One region of the Priestia sp. YIM B13489 genome, then DNA from elsewhere that is predicted to be linked to it. Evidence: riboswitches for the same ligand, from Rfam matches in the RefSeq annotation. Region 1 holds a riboswitch; each other region holds the start of a gene.

Region 1 (5,009 bases):
AATCAAAACCAATTTAAACAAAGGGAGAAATCAAAAGAAACAAATGAAATATAGAAACATAGAAACATAACTATGTACATACACGCTATTAATATGAAGTGCAGAATCTTTGGAGGCCTATATGCAAGAATATATTTTTTACCTTCCCTATTTTAAATCAGCGGGAAAGACCGTAGCAGTTACAAATGAAAATGGAGAAAACGTCGGACAGCTTAAGAGAATGCATAAAAATATGTGGACGAAAAGTATTGATTTTTTAACTCGTGATGGACTTCCAGTGTTAGATTCTATTTCTTGGTTTCCTATCTTTTCCTGCGGCTTAAAGGTACATTTACAAGTTCAATGGGAAGGAAGAACGGTGTTTATTGATCACGTGAAAAAACACCGGTGGGTGATAAAAGAAAATGGAAAAACAGTGGGGCATCTATTAGGTAAAGGACTAATTAAAAACGGAGGAGCACAAGAAATTAGATGGGGAAATAACGTCTACATGTTAAGCAGTCATGAAGCTATAGAGGAAGCGTGTATTTTTAATCAAAAAAGAGAAAAAGTCGCAGAGTTTAAATCAGACCTTTTTCATTTTAAAGAAGGCAAACACTCAATAAGAGTAACAGAAGAACTGCCCGTACCCATTTTTATCGCTTCTTACTATATAACTACTTTTATTATGCCATACATATAATCAGGCGCAGAATGATTCTGCGCCTGATTTTTATATCATGATTTTACAAATATCATTTGTGAATTTAACGGGATCACTAATAGATAAGCCTTCAATTAGAAGAGCTTGGTTATATAATAAATTTGTATAAAGGTCTAATTTCCCTTTATCATTTTCAAATGCATCTTTTAAAGAAGCGAATACATCATGATTTACGTTAATTTCTAACACTTTTTCTGCTTTTACATGCTGATTGTCAGGCATAGCACTTAAAATTTTCTCCATTTCAATCGTTACTTCACCATCAGCTGATAAGCAAACGGGATGTGTTTTTAAACGTTTAGACGCGCGCACATCTCCTATTTTTCCCCCCAAAGCTTTTTTCATATAGTCAAATAGCTCTTTATTTTCTCTTTCCTCAGACTCATTGAGCTGTTCTTCTTCTGCTTCAATCCCTAAGTCACTGCTTGAAACAGATTTAAATTCTTTTTCTTCGTACGTCATTAACATTTTAATCGCAAATTCATCGATATCTTCTGTAAAATATAGAATTTCGTAACCTTTATCTGCAACCAATTCTGCTTGAGGAAGCTTTTCAATTCGGTCGTACGATTCGCCTGATGCATAATAGATATACCTTTGATCCTCAGGCATGCGCGATACATATTCGTCTAGTGTTACGAGCTTTTTCTCTGTAGAAGAATAGAATAAAAGCAGGTCTTTTAATACGTCTTTGTTGCTGCCAAAGTCACTGTAAACACCGTACTTCAGCTGGCGGCCAAATGATTCATAAAACTTCTCGTACTTTTCACGTTCGTTTTTAAGTAAGCTTTTTAATTCATTTTTGATTTTCTTGCCGATGTTTTTGGCAATCAGCTGAAGCTGTCGGTCTTGCTGCAAAATTTCACGTGAAATATTAAGAGATAAATCTTCAGAATCTACCATACCTTTTACAAAGCTAAAGTAATCTGGAAGAAGATCTGCACATTTATTCATAATTAAGACGCCGTTTGAATACAGTTCAAGCCCTTTTTCAAATTCTTTTGAGTAGTAATCAAACGGACTATTTTCTGGAATAAATAAAATGGCATTGTAGCGAATCGTTCCATCCACATTAATATGAAGGTGAGTGAGCGGTTTATCAAATCCGTAGCGCTTTTCTGAATAAAACTGCTCATAGTCTTCTGAAGTCAATTCATTTTTATTTTTCTTCCAGATCGGTACGATACTGTTGATAACTTGCTCTTCTGTATAATCTTCTAGCTCGTTATCAGAACCTTCTTTAGGACGTTTTTCCGTTATGTCCATTTTAATCGGGTAGCGGATAAAGTCTGAATACTTTTTAATAATCTCTTTTAAACGATAATCTTCTAGATACTCATCATATGTTTCATCTTCTGTATTTTCTTTAATTTTTAAAATAATTTGAGTCCCAACCGTTTCTTTTTCGCAAGGTTCGATTGTATAGCCATCAGCACCAGTAGATTCCCATTTATAGGCTTCATCGCTGCCTAACGCTTTACTAATCACGGTCACGACATCTGCCACCATGAACGCTGCGTAAAACCCAACGCCGAATTGGCCGATAATCGTGTGCCCGTCCTTTGTTTCATTTTCGTTTTTAAACGCAAGGGAACCGCTTCGCGCAATTGTGCCCAAGCTGCTTTCAAGCTCTTCTTGCGTCATGCCAATTCCAGTATCCGTAATGGTTAAGGTACGGTTAGTTTTATCTGGTGTTACTTTTATGTAATAGCTTTCTTTGTTAAAACGCAAGGAGTCGTCTGTTAAGGCTTTGTAATAAATTTTATCGATTGCATCACTTGAATTTGATAGAAGTTCTCTCAAAAATACTTCTTTTTGAGAATAGATGGAATTAATCATCATCTCTAATAATCGCTTTGATTCAGCTTTGAATTCTTTTTTTGACATAAGAAATTCTCCTTTCCAAATAGGGCTTATAAAACAATTAGCACTTGAGTGGATAGAGTGCTAATCACTCTTCTTATTTAACATGTATTAGGGTATTTGTCAATATATTAGGAGATTCGCTAAAGAGATTAAAAATTAGACTGAAAAAAGCAAACTTTTAAAAAAAGGTTGAACGTTCTGAAAGAGTTTGCTAGAATATACTTAATTTCAAAGACTATATGTGACTGGCGAAACGCGGATAACCGTGAGGAAGCATATAGTGACGTAGCCGTTCGCCTGGGCAGAGGTAAGGGATTAATACATATCTCTTACCTCTTTCTGTTTAGGGGGAGAGGATATAGAAGTTATCACATATGTAGGCTAAAAAACCAGACTTTTTAAAAAATTAAAAATGAAGTTCCTTTATCCAAAGGTAAAAACATGTAAAACTACGATGATAATCAGAGGAGAGTACAAAATGAGCACATTAACATTAAAAAAAGTACAAACAATCAAAACATTAAACAACATTGCACAAAAAGGTCTAAATGTTTTTAATCAAGAAGGTTATCAAATTGACAACGACAGCGAAAGTCCAGATGCGATTGTCGTGCGTAGCTTTAACATGCACAGCATGGCATTTGACCAAAATTTAAAAGCTATTGCACGAGCTGGAGCAGGGGTTAATAATATACCGGTGGACGCTTGCACGGAGCAAGGTATCGTTGTATTTAATACGCCAGGAGCTAATGCAAACGCAGTAAAAGAAATGGTTTTAACTACAATTATGGCTTCTTCTCGTAACTTATTTGCTGGAGTTGAATGGACAAAAGGATTGGATGGCCAAGGTGATCAAATTCCTAAGTTAGTTGAAGCAGGTAAAAAACAGTTTGTTGGGAAAGAAATCAAAGGTAAAACGTTAGGCGTTATTGGTTTAGGTGCAATTGGTGCTCTTGTAGCAAACGATGCGCTTGATTTAGATATGGACGTAATTGGTTTTGATCCATTCATTTCTGTTAATACAGCTTGGAATTTGTCTCGCAACGTACAGCGTGCAATGTCTCTAGAAGAACTATTTGCAGCATCTGACTATATTACGGTTCACGTTCCATTAACGGACGATACAAAAGGTGTTTTCAATAAAGAAACGTTTAGCATCATGAAACCTGATGTTCATATTTTGAACTTCTCACGCGGTGAGCTTGTAAACGAAGAAGATATGAAAGCTGCTCTTGAAAGTGGAAAAGTTGGAAGATACATTACAGATTTCCCAAATCAAAATGTCTTGAACATGAAAAATGTTGTGCCAATTCCTCATCTAGGGGCATCAACTCAAGAATCAGAAGAAAACTGTGCGGTAATGGCAGCACGTCAAGTGAAAAATTTCTTAGAAACAGGAAACGTTAAAAACTCAGTGAACTTCCCGAATGCATCTCTTCCTTACACTGGGAAAAAACGCGTAGCTGCTTTCCATCACAACGTGCCGAATATGGTAGGACAACTTACGCAAGTATTCTCAAACTACAATTTAAACATCGCAGATATGGTGAACAGAAGCCGCGGTGAATATGCGTATACAATGATCGATATTGACAATCAAGTAAGTGACGAGATTGTGCCTGAGCTAGAAGAAAAAATCGGTCAAATTGAAGGAATTATTACAAGTCGTATTATCTAATTTGGTTCCCATCATATTTTAGTGTTACAGCCCTAACTTAGAAAAGTTAGGGCTGTTTTTACATGGTGTTTACCTCATATCAATTCCTTCATTCTCATAGCATATAGAAATACCTTTAAAGAGGTGAACGTTTTGTCAGGAGAACTGATAGGAATTTTGATAGGGTCGCTCATCGCGCTGGCAGGAACATTCATTACGTCTGTTGTAGCTATAGTGATGTCGAAAGAGCAATACAAACAAGAGCTTCGCAAAGCATTTATCCAAAAGAAAGTTGATGCCTATACCCATGTGTGTCAAGTTATTCTAGCTATAAAAAACGATTTACTTACAAAAACTGTTTCTTCAGCTGGCTTAAACTGGACGGCTCAATCTATTAACAAAATAGCAGATGTGTGTATTACGGAAGGGCTATGGATCGATGAAGAAGACAGCAAAAAGCTGGAGGTTCTGCAGAAGCAACTTTCAAAATTTGTATTTGATGAAATAGAACTGTCTAGACATGATATTCTCACAGCCTGTTATGAAATTGTTGAATATTGCGAAAAAAAGGTAAGGATTCTTCATTCTATGACTACAAAAGAATAGGTGATTACTACTTTAAGAAGTGATAGTAGAAGTATTAAAAAAGCATCGGAATATAAAGTCAAAAAACAATCCGTTTATACACCAGCAGTCGACGAGGGCATTAAGCGATAGGAAAAGATAGGCTCAGTACCGGGTCTATCTTTTTGCGTTTATATAAAGATTAAATATATTTCTAAA
Region 2 (5,009 bases), 3.4 Mb from region 1:
CTCGCAAGTGTAATTTCATTTAAACTTTTTATTAAGAGAGATCCACAAAAAAGTAAAATGTACCTTATAAGGTTTAGCTTTTATAACTTTTCGATTTTAGCTCTTTTAACTCTTGTTTATTATTTTACGATGAAAAATCAACATTTCTTTTAATACAAAGTAATTGGTTTAAACAACTTTGGGGTTCTACCAATATAAAAAAACCAATTTCTCAAATTTTAATACTGAGAAATTGGTTTTTTATTATGAGATTTTAATTTGATATAATAGTATTTTTAATTTTTTTCCACATAACTCAATAGGGGGATACAACGAAATGAGTAAAAAAACGGCTTTGTTGCTTATAGATGTCCAAAACATCATGTTTTCTTATGAAGGTGGATCTTTATGGAATGAACAGCAAGTGCTTCAAAATATTACTTATCTAAGGGAAAAAGCTCACCAATCTAATGTACCAATTATCTATATCCAGCATACAGACCCTAGTTATAATAGTATGCTTAGTGAAGGAAAAGTCACATGGGAAATCCATCGTGATGTTAGCCCCTTACCAACAGACATAGTTATTCAAAAATCTTCTTGAGACGCATTTTATCAAACAACTCTACATAAAAAACTTCAGGAACTTGAAATTGGAAGATTAGTCATTGCAGGGATGCAAACTGAATTTTGTTTAGATACTACTTGTAGAAGAGCATATAGCTTAGGTTATAAAGAGAATATCTTAGTAAAAGATGCTCATAGCACATTTGATACGGCTGTGCTTTCAGCTTCAAAAATAGTAGAACATCATAATAATATTCTAGGCGGCAGATTCGTTACATTAAAAGAAGTAAAGAAAATTATATTTTAATCTAATAAATAACTTTTCAAAGGAAAAAACAGCCTTTCAAAGGCTGTTTTTTGTTCCTGGAACGCACATTATGGTAACTAATTTCGTATAGGATATACATCTAGTCCTCCTTTATTTGTTAAAATTAAAGAAAAGGGGGGAGGGACCATATGATCATATCTGCAATGGTTGCTGTAGGAAAAGAAAATGTAATTGGGAAGGATAATGATATTCCCTGGAGACTCCCAAATGATTGGAAATATCTAAGAAAAGTTACTATGGGGCATTCAATTATTTTAGGTAGGAAGAATTATGAATCCATCGGAAAACCTCTGGAGGGACGTAAAAATATTATAATGACCACAAATGAAAATTATAAAGCTCCAGGTTGTTATATAGCTCATTCAGTTGAACAAGCTCTTTCCATGTGCGAAGGGGAAGAAGTATTTATCCTTGGAGGAGAGGAAATTTATCGACAATTCCAACCCTACACTCATAAATTGTACATAACTAAAATCAATCATTATTTCAAAGGTGATCGCTTCTTTCCAGAGTTTGATTTTTCTCTATGGAAAGAGTTATCGGTTGAAAAAGGTATTGAAGATGAAAGAAATCATTATGAACATTACTTTCATGTATATGAAAAAATCAACTAATTAAGTTAAGATACCAATAAATACCTTTTATGTAAATTAGATTAGTATATAATATATAATTTAAAAAGAAAAATTTAGATAAAAGTATTGTTAAAATTACTTTTATTATGTAAAATTTACCTATAAAACAGACTATGTGTTACTGGCGTAAACATGGAGGACCATGAGGAAGCACATAGATAACGGCCGTACGCCTGGGCAAAGTATTTGAACATGAGTTCAAATACTTTTTTTATTTAGAAAGGAGATTTTTAAATGAAAGAGATTGGTTTACGGTACGGAATGAATCCAAATCAAGGTAAAGCTAAAGTTTACAATGCAGAAAACACACCTATTAAAATCTTAAACGGAGAAGCTAGTTATATTAACTTTCTAGATGCATTAAATGCTTTTCAATTGGTTCGAGAGCTTCGGCAAGCCACTAGTCAACCTGCAGCAGCATCTTTTAAACATGTAAGTCCAGCAGGTGCAGCTGTGTACTCTCCACTAAATAAGACACTTACTGAATCCTATTTTGTTGAAGGCTTAGACCTGTCTCCTTTAGCGATCGCTTATGCAAGAGCGCGTGGAACAGATAGGATGTCTTCGTTTGGAGATTGTGCTGCTTTTAGTGATGTAGTAGATATAACTGTAGCTAATCTCCTCAAAACAGAGGTTTCTGATATGATTGTTGCACCAAGCTACACTCAAGAAGCATTAGAGATTTTGAAACAGAAAAAGAAAGGAAAATATCTAATTTTAGAGATTGACCCAAACTATGTGCCTGATCCAATTGAAAAAAGAACGGTATTTGGAATTACTCTAGAACAAGAAAGAAATGATGTACAGATTGGGCAGGAAGTTTTTAATCATATTGTTACGACTCAACATGATATTCCTCATAATGCAAAGAGAGACCTACTTGTTGCTCTTATTACATTGAAATATACACAATCCAACTCTATTTGCTTCGCTTTAGATTGCCAAACGATTGGAATTGGTGCTGGACAACAGTCCCGTATTCATTGTACAAGGTTGGCAGCTGAAAAAGCTGATAAATGGTGGTTAAGACAACATCCAAGGGCCCTTAACATGAAGTTCAGAGAAGGCATTTCTCGTGTAGAAGTGAATAATGCAATTGATGGATGGTTGAATGATGATATTACTGAGGTAGAAAACGAACAATGGAAAAGGTGTTTTGAAGAGGTCCCTGCTAGGCTAAGTAAGAGTGAAAAACAAGAATGGCTAAAAAGATTAAAAGACGTTTCTTATGCATCCGATGCTTTTTTACCGTTCCGTGATAATATAGATCGTGCAGCTCAAAGTGGCGTTAAGTATGTGGTTCAAACAGGGAATTCTTTACGAGATGAACAAGTTACACAGGCAGCAAATGAATATGGAATGATTATGGCTCATTCAGGTATTCGTGTGTTTCATCATTAAAGCTATAAATAGATTGTTAAAAATCCATTTAAATTAATTCATTATTTATATCTAACTTAATAATAAAGGGGAATAAACTTCATGTTAAATGTACGTATAGCAACCGTAGAAGATGCTGATGCAATTGTTGCAATAAAGCAAGAAATTGTTATAACGAACGATTTTCTTCTTCGATTACCTGAAGAAGTACAAGAAACAGCAGAAGAATATCAAAAAAAGATACAAATAAGACAAGAAAATGGTGGTTTAACATTAATTGTAGAATTTAATAATCAAGTTGTTGGATTTCTTTCTTTTCACAGGCCTTCCTATATGCGTTTGCATCATACTGGATCGTTTGGCATTTGCGTGAAGCAAGAGTTCTCAAACAAGGGAGTTGGAACAACGTTACTCTCTTATTTAATAGAATGGTCAAAAGAACAAAAAGGGTTGGAAAAAATAAATTTAGATGTATTTTCAAACAATAAAAGAGCTATTCATTTGTATAAAAAGTTAGGATTTAAAGAAGAAGGAAAGCAAATAAATCAAATTAGGCTTAAAGATGGCTCCTACGCTGATATTATTTTCATGGCATTATCTATATAAATCTTTGTCCTAGAAAAAGAGATCAGTATTACTGATCTCTTTTTACATTCTATTTTTTATACCTTGAGAATTAGTAATTGGACAGAAAAATTTTATTTTTAAGACTTTGTTAAATAGTATCATTGTTTTTTAGATGTGAACTACGGGAACGTTCGATTTGAATGTATCCGTTCCTATTCTATTAAAGCCCCCTATAAAGGAATAATTGTAAAGCTAACGAAGGTTTTTTAAAAGCTGCGTTTCCCTGCCCAAGCTCCTTGCATTTTACTTAGGAATACAATTTGCCCAATATGATATGCATCGTGCAATGCTAAACTCTTCAGTTCAAGCACTAATGATCTTTCTCCAGGGATCTGTCTATACAAATCTTCATGTTCTGATTTTGCTAGTATTTTTTCAAGCTCACGGTGAACATAAAAGTATTCTTGCTTTGTTTCCTTCCAATTTTGAAACGTCTCAGTTGGTAATCGAAATGTAGATTCATTATCTTCTGCCTGTGGTTCATTCGCTGTTTCACCAAGAAATCGCATGAGAAGTCTCTTTTCATAGAAAAGTAAATGACAAACTAATTCCCAAATGGAATTCATTCCCCCATCAACTGGTTTCCAAATAGCCTGTTCAAAAGTAATATCCTTTAGCACCTTTTCAAGTGGTGGAAACCAGTCTTCTTTATCTAAGCAGCTTGCCCATTGTTGTAACAAAAGTGTCTTTACATCCATTTTCTATTCCCTCCATTTCTGCATCCTTCAATCGCTTTATAAGTCACTATTACTATCTTACTTGGACCTAAAAAGGTAAAATCCTTCTAAAAAAGCCACTCTTTTAGAGTGAATTAAATGATTAGAATATTATTAATGTCTCCTTTCAAGATTAACCTTAGGTTCACCAAACCACTTTATAATGGCGAAAAAGCCTTTAAGATAATATACTCTTAAAGGCTTTTTTGTGCGATAACGCTGATTATGTAAATTCACTTCTAATAAAAAAGAAGCCGTTGTGGATATAGACAAAGGCTTCTCATATTCATAGACACAATGAGAAATACTCTAGCTAGTTAAACTTGATAGATGAAATGAGAGAATTCAATACCGATTTTAACTGTTCACTCGTTGTAGAATCTAAGATTTCGATTTTATTATTGATTTTGGTTCCTACAGCACCAATTTGTAAAGTACTTTCTTTTGGGATTTTCGCTTCAATCATCTCTAAGGTAAGCATAATGGATTCGTGAGCTTTATCTCCACCTGAACTACGTGAAGAAGCACTAATAACAGCTACTGGTTTATTCACAAATTCTCCCGAAGATACAATCCAATCGAGAGCATTTTTTAGGACCCCTGGGACTCCCCTAGCATATTCTGGTGTACATATTATTACACCATCAGCTAATTTCAGTTGGTTACGTAAGTCCTTAACAGGATCAGGAGGACTATCAGTATCTATTTCAGGATTGAAATGAGGAAGGTGTTCCAATCCTTCATAAAATTGAAAATCAGTATTTTCAGGTCTTAGAT
Region 3 (5,009 bases), 1.3 Mb from region 1:
AAGACATCGCAGAAAAAATTCAATATTTGGAGCTAGATGCAATTGACTGGCGTAAAAGAGCTATAGAAGATACAGCTAAATTTAAAGAAATGATGAAAGAATTAGATAAGCCTCTTCCACAAGTAAAAGAGACAACCCTTACACATGCAGTAGAAGAATATACAGGGATATTTGAGCATCCTGCATATGGGAAAATGGAAGTGTATAAACAAAACGATACGTTATATTTAAAGTGGGAATCAGTTAATATAGAGATGAAACATCATCATTACAATGTATACACGACAAAGTGGAATCTTTCTCATACGGAAATGACTGTGTTAATTGCCTATGAGATGGACGTAGAAGGCGAATTATCACAGTTTAAATTGCATTTACCACCAATGTTGAGTACAAAGCCGATTGTATTTAGTAGACTCACAGATAGGATTTCATAAAATTAAACATAAAACTTACCACTTAAAATAATGAAAAAAGTATTAGACGAGACGCACCTTCTCGCTTAATACTTTTTTCATTATTTTATTTATATATCTCACTAAATGGTGATGTTCAACATACCTTTTCAGAATTTTTTCTTGGAAGATCGGTAACATATTCTGTTTACATAAAACAGCTTATAAGAATTTATCTGTACATACGTAAAAGCCATTTAAGACTTATCTTAAATGGCTTTTACAATGTTTATGTTATTTCATTTACTCATCAATAATTATGGTATCAGCGTTTATATCCTCGAAACAAAGATTTACTGTTCTTTGTTTCGCTCTGGTTCTATGTATTGTTCCAGCTGGTATAAGTAACGTATCATTCGGTTTTAACACGGCTGTATCCCTATCTTTAAAATCAATTAAAAGTTCTCCCTCCAAAACCATAAAAAGCTCATCTGAATTAGAATGATAGTGCCATTTGTATTCGCCTGAAAATACAGCTATACGAAGACAGTGATTATTAATATTCGATACAGGAAAATTCAAGTGTTGATCTTTAATATCTTTTGTAATTTCTTGAAGATTAATCTTTTCCAGCTCTAATTTCTCTAGCATTACAATTCCCCTTTATATGTTATCTATAATAAATTCAATTTAATTTCCCCATGTAAACTAAACCATTTGAACGATTTCCATTCATAGTTGTATATTCTACTTTCTTGTATTCTAAGGTTTCAAATTGATCTACCCATTCTTTCACACGTTCTTCGCTATGATGACGTAAAATGGCCCCATCTGGTAATTCAAAAACCCCGTATGTATGATACTTAGTGAGTGCCTTTTCATAACGTAATTTATTTCTTTCATCACTATTCAGTAGAAAGTCGTTGATGTAAATAATACCTCCTGGCTTTAGTACCCGTTTAATCTCATTTAAAATAGCGTTTTGTTCCTCACTTTTATGAACACATGTTAAAACTGCAAAAAGTAAGACAGCATCCAAAGAATCATTAGAAAAAGGAAGCTTCCCACTTTGAATAACTTGAAAATCGATTTCTGAGTTATGAGACTTAGCTCTTTTAATCATTTCTTCTGAAAAGTCTACACCATGTAAATTGTTATAATCGTAACTTCTTAATTCCAATAAAGTCCGTCCATACCCACAACCATAATCTAATATGGCAGCATTGTGATTAACATGTGTTAGGAATAATTCAGGTTGAAAAGGCGTAGTAAATTCTTTTTTATTAGCTACTTCATTCCAATATTCATCTTGTTTGATCATCTTTATGAAACAACTCCCTATTGATCTATCAACTTTTATTGCATCATAGCATGTAAAAACATAAAATAATGTGAGATATCTCATATTTTTATAATAGTAGGAGAAAAAATGAAATTTTTAAACGAGCCTATGCAAAGTTACTATATCGAGAAATACTCTATTCAATCACTTTTTTCCTTTCCAATTACTCCATTTATTCAGGTCTGCGAATTTGAACGTGGTGAATTTATCTATAAGGAAGGCTCCTATCCTCAATATATTTATTATCTTGTTGAAGGTAAGGCAAAACTCTATGTTACACACGAAAATGGGAAAGTGTCCTTGATTAATTTTTTACAAGCTCCAACATTTATGGGGGAAGTGGAACTATTAAATTCACAAAGATATTCTAAAGCTATACAAACTGTCACTAAAACCATTTGTTTAGCTATTCCTATTAACACCTGTAAAAATAAGCTCTTAACAGATGTAACATTTCTCAGATATTTATGCAGTTTTTTAAGTGAGAAAGCAACTAAAATTTCAGCAAAGTATACACAAAATCAGGCCTATCCACTCGAGAACCGTCTTGCTGCTTTTATAATGTTGTCGGCTGATGATAACTTTTATAAAGAAAAACATACTGAAGTATGCGAATACTTGGGTGTATCATATCGCCATCTACTCCATGTACTAGCCCAGCTATGTAAATCAAAGACTATTGAAAAGCAGTCGCGAGGTTACATTATTAGGGACAAAGAACGTTTGAAAAAATTAGCTGAATTAAATTAAAGACACTCATAATAACCTCGTTTCATAAGAAAGATGACTATATGTAAATGATATAAAATGTAGTTGCCATAATCGCATGTATCGAAAACATTCTAGAAGAGCCAATCCCTTTATAAGTCTTGGCTCTTTTGGGCTAATCATATTTAATTCATAGCTCAATGATGGAATACACGTATACCTGAATGTGCCATGATCATCCCATATTCATTTGCTGCCTGTGTAACTTGTTCATCTCGTAAAGAATTTCCTGTTTGAACCACATATTTAACGCCACTTTGAGCCGCACGATCGATATTATCACGGAAAGGTAGAAAAGCGTCGGATGCATAGGAAACGCCTTTTAATCTTTTTAGCCATTCTCGTTTTTCACTCTTACTTAGCCTAGCAGGGACCTCCTCAAAACATTGTTTCCAGTGCTCATTTTCTACCTCAGTAATATCATCATTCAGCCATCCATCAATTGCATTATTAACTTCTACACGAGAAATGCCTTCTCTGAACTTCATGTTAAGGGCTCTTGGATGTTGTCTTAGCCACCATTTATCAGCTTTTTCAGCAGCCAACCTCGTACAATGAATACGGGACTGCTGTCCAGCACCAATTCCAATTGTTTGGCCATCTAATGCGAAACAAATGGAGTTTGATTGTGTATATTTTAATGTAATAAGAGCAACAAGAAGGTCTCTCTTTGCATGATCAGGGATATCACATTGAGTCGTAACAATCTGATTGAAAACTTCTTTCCCAATCTGTACATCATTTCTTTGTTGTTCTAGAGTAATGCCAAATATCGTTCTTTTTTCAATTAGATCAGGCACATAATTTGGATCAATCTCTAAAATTAGATATTTTCCTTTCTTTTTCTGTTTCAAAATCTCTAGTGCTTCTTGAGTGTAGCTTGGTGAAACAATCATATCAGAAACCTCTGTTTTGAGGAGGTTAGCTACAGTTATATCCACTTCATCACTAAAAGCAGCACAATCTCCAAATGAAGACATCCTATCTGTCCCACGCGCTCTTGCATAAGCAATCGCTAATGGAGACAGGTCTAGGCCTTTAACAAAATAGGATTCAGTAAGTGTCTCATTTAGTGGAGAGTACACAGCTGCACCTGCTGGACTTACGTGTTTAAAGGATGCAGCTGCAGGTTGATCAGTAGCCTGTCGAAGCTCCTGAACCAGTTGAAAAGCGTTTAATGCATCTAGAAAGTTAATATAACTCGCTTCTCCATTTAAGATTTTAATAGGCGTGTTTTTAGCATTCCGAACTTTAGCTTTACTTTGATTTGGGTTCATTCCGTACCGTAAACCAATCTCTTTCATGTAAAAAATCCCCTTTCTAAATAAAAAAAGTATTTGAACTCATGTTCAAATACTTTGCCCAGGCGTACGGCCGTTATCTATGTGCTTCCTCATGGTTCTCCATGTTTACGCCAGTAACACATAGTCTGTTTTATAAGAAAATTTTACATAATAACAGTAATTTTAACAATACATTTAGCCGAATTTTTCTTTTTTAGTTGTATATGATATACAGATCTAGTTTACATAATACAGCTTTCCGGGACACATGAAGAAGGAAACCCTTTGGCGTAGAAGGATTTTACCTTTTTAAGTCCAAGTAAGATAGTAATAGTAACTTATAAAGCAATTGAAGGATGCAGAAATGGAGGGAAGTAAAGTTGCCTAACAGCGAGTATCCATACTATTTTATAAAGGTAGGTAAATTATATTACGTATATCATTCGTATAAGAACGTAAAAAGGAAAGAGGTATCCAGTTACGAATTTACTAATGAGGAATCATTAGCATTTCCCATTGATGAAGAGTCTGCTAAACAAGTGGCAGATGAATGTGGAGGTCATATTGTAATGAAGAATGCTACGTTTAATGATTATATCAGCCAAGGAGAAAGATGGAGTAATTTTATAGATAGAAAAAAGAAGAACATATGGAGAATCTATATCATTAATTGAATGATAAAACCTTTTAACTACTATTTATTTTGAAGAAAAACACACAATTTGTCGTCACTAAGTATAAATAATGAAACTATTAATTTTTATAAAATGTTTTAGTATTTACTTATATGCTAAAGTTAGTTTTATGTAGGTTATAAATATCTTAAATAAGTTACATCTCTAATCAACACATCAGATTAAACTAAAAATGCTGAGTGATTTAACAATTTCTATTATAATTCTTCCATGCAACCTTTATTTCTAACCTTATCATATTGAAATATCTTCCCTCGTCAAAAAATGTAATATATTACTAATGAAAACAATAAAAAGCATATTGTACACTTAATGGGTATGTAAGTAATATTTTATGGAGGTTTTAAATTGAAAGCTACTGGCATCGTTAGGAAACTAGACAACCTGGGAAGAGTAGTCTTACCCATCGAATTAAGAAGAACATTAAATATTAAAAAGAACGACCCTGTTGAAATTTTTGTAGATAATGAGAACATTGTGTTGAAAAAATATTCACCTAATTTAGCCTGTAAAGTGACAGGTGAAG

The links. Region 1 has a riboswitch for ZMP and ZTP ahead of ACFX4W_RS12735 (phosphoglycerate dehydrogenase). Riboswitches for the same ligand answer to the same signal wherever they lie in the genome.
Region 2: another riboswitch for ZMP and ZTP. It lies ahead of ACFX4W_RS30435 (phosphoribosylaminoimidazolecarboxamide formyltransferase); the one in region 1 lies ahead of ACFX4W_RS12735 (phosphoglycerate dehydrogenase).
Region 3: another riboswitch for ZMP and ZTP. It lies ahead of ACFX4W_RS05920 (phosphoribosylaminoimidazolecarboxamide formyltransferase); the one in region 1 lies ahead of ACFX4W_RS12735 (phosphoglycerate dehydrogenase).

What each region holds. Positions count from the first base shown of each region.
Region 1 is NZ_JBHZOQ010000053.1:1,344,516-1,349,524, forward strand. It holds gene ACFX4W_RS12720 (DUF817 domain-containing protein) at 1-54, shown strand, start outside; gene ACFX4W_RS12725 (tubby C-terminal domain-like protein) at 122-682, shown strand; gene htpG (molecular chaperone HtpG) at 713-2,590, opposite strand; ZMP/ZTP riboswitch at 2,801-2,879, shown strand; gene ACFX4W_RS12735 (phosphoglycerate dehydrogenase) at 3,048-4,247, shown strand; gene ACFX4W_RS12740 (hypothetical protein) at 4,371-4,832, shown strand.
Region 2 is NZ_JBHZOQ010000053.1:4,786,545-4,791,553, reverse strand. It holds gene ACFX4W_RS30450 (SLC13 family permease) at 1-153, shown strand, start outside; partial or broken gene ACFX4W_RS30445 (cysteine hydrolase family protein) at 317-853, shown strand; gene ACFX4W_RS30440 (dihydrofolate reductase) at 1,003-1,488, shown strand; ZMP/ZTP riboswitch at 1,617-1,695, shown strand; gene ACFX4W_RS30435 (phosphoribosylaminoimidazolecarboxamide formyltransferase) at 1,744-2,910, shown strand; gene ACFX4W_RS30430 (GNAT family N-acetyltransferase) at 2,992-3,495, shown strand; gene ACFX4W_RS30425 (DinB family protein) at 3,723-4,214, opposite strand; gene ACFX4W_RS30420 (NADPH-dependent FMN reductase) at 4,546-5,009, opposite strand, start outside.
Region 3 is NZ_JBHZOQ010000053.1:37,482-42,490, forward strand. It holds gene ACFX4W_RS05900 (serine hydrolase) at 1-437, shown strand, start outside; gene ACFX4W_RS05905 (cupin domain-containing protein) at 699-1,028, opposite strand; gene ACFX4W_RS05910 (class I SAM-dependent methyltransferase) at 1,081-1,716, opposite strand; gene yeiL (transcriptional regulator YeiL) at 1,825-2,487, shown strand; gene ACFX4W_RS05920 (phosphoribosylaminoimidazolecarboxamide formyltransferase) at 2,643-3,809, opposite strand; ZMP/ZTP riboswitch at 3,859-3,937, opposite strand; gene ACFX4W_RS05925 (hypothetical protein) at 4,169-4,462, shown strand; partial or broken gene ACFX4W_RS05930 (AbrB/MazE/SpoVT family DNA-binding domain-containing protein) at 4,832-5,009, shown strand, end outside.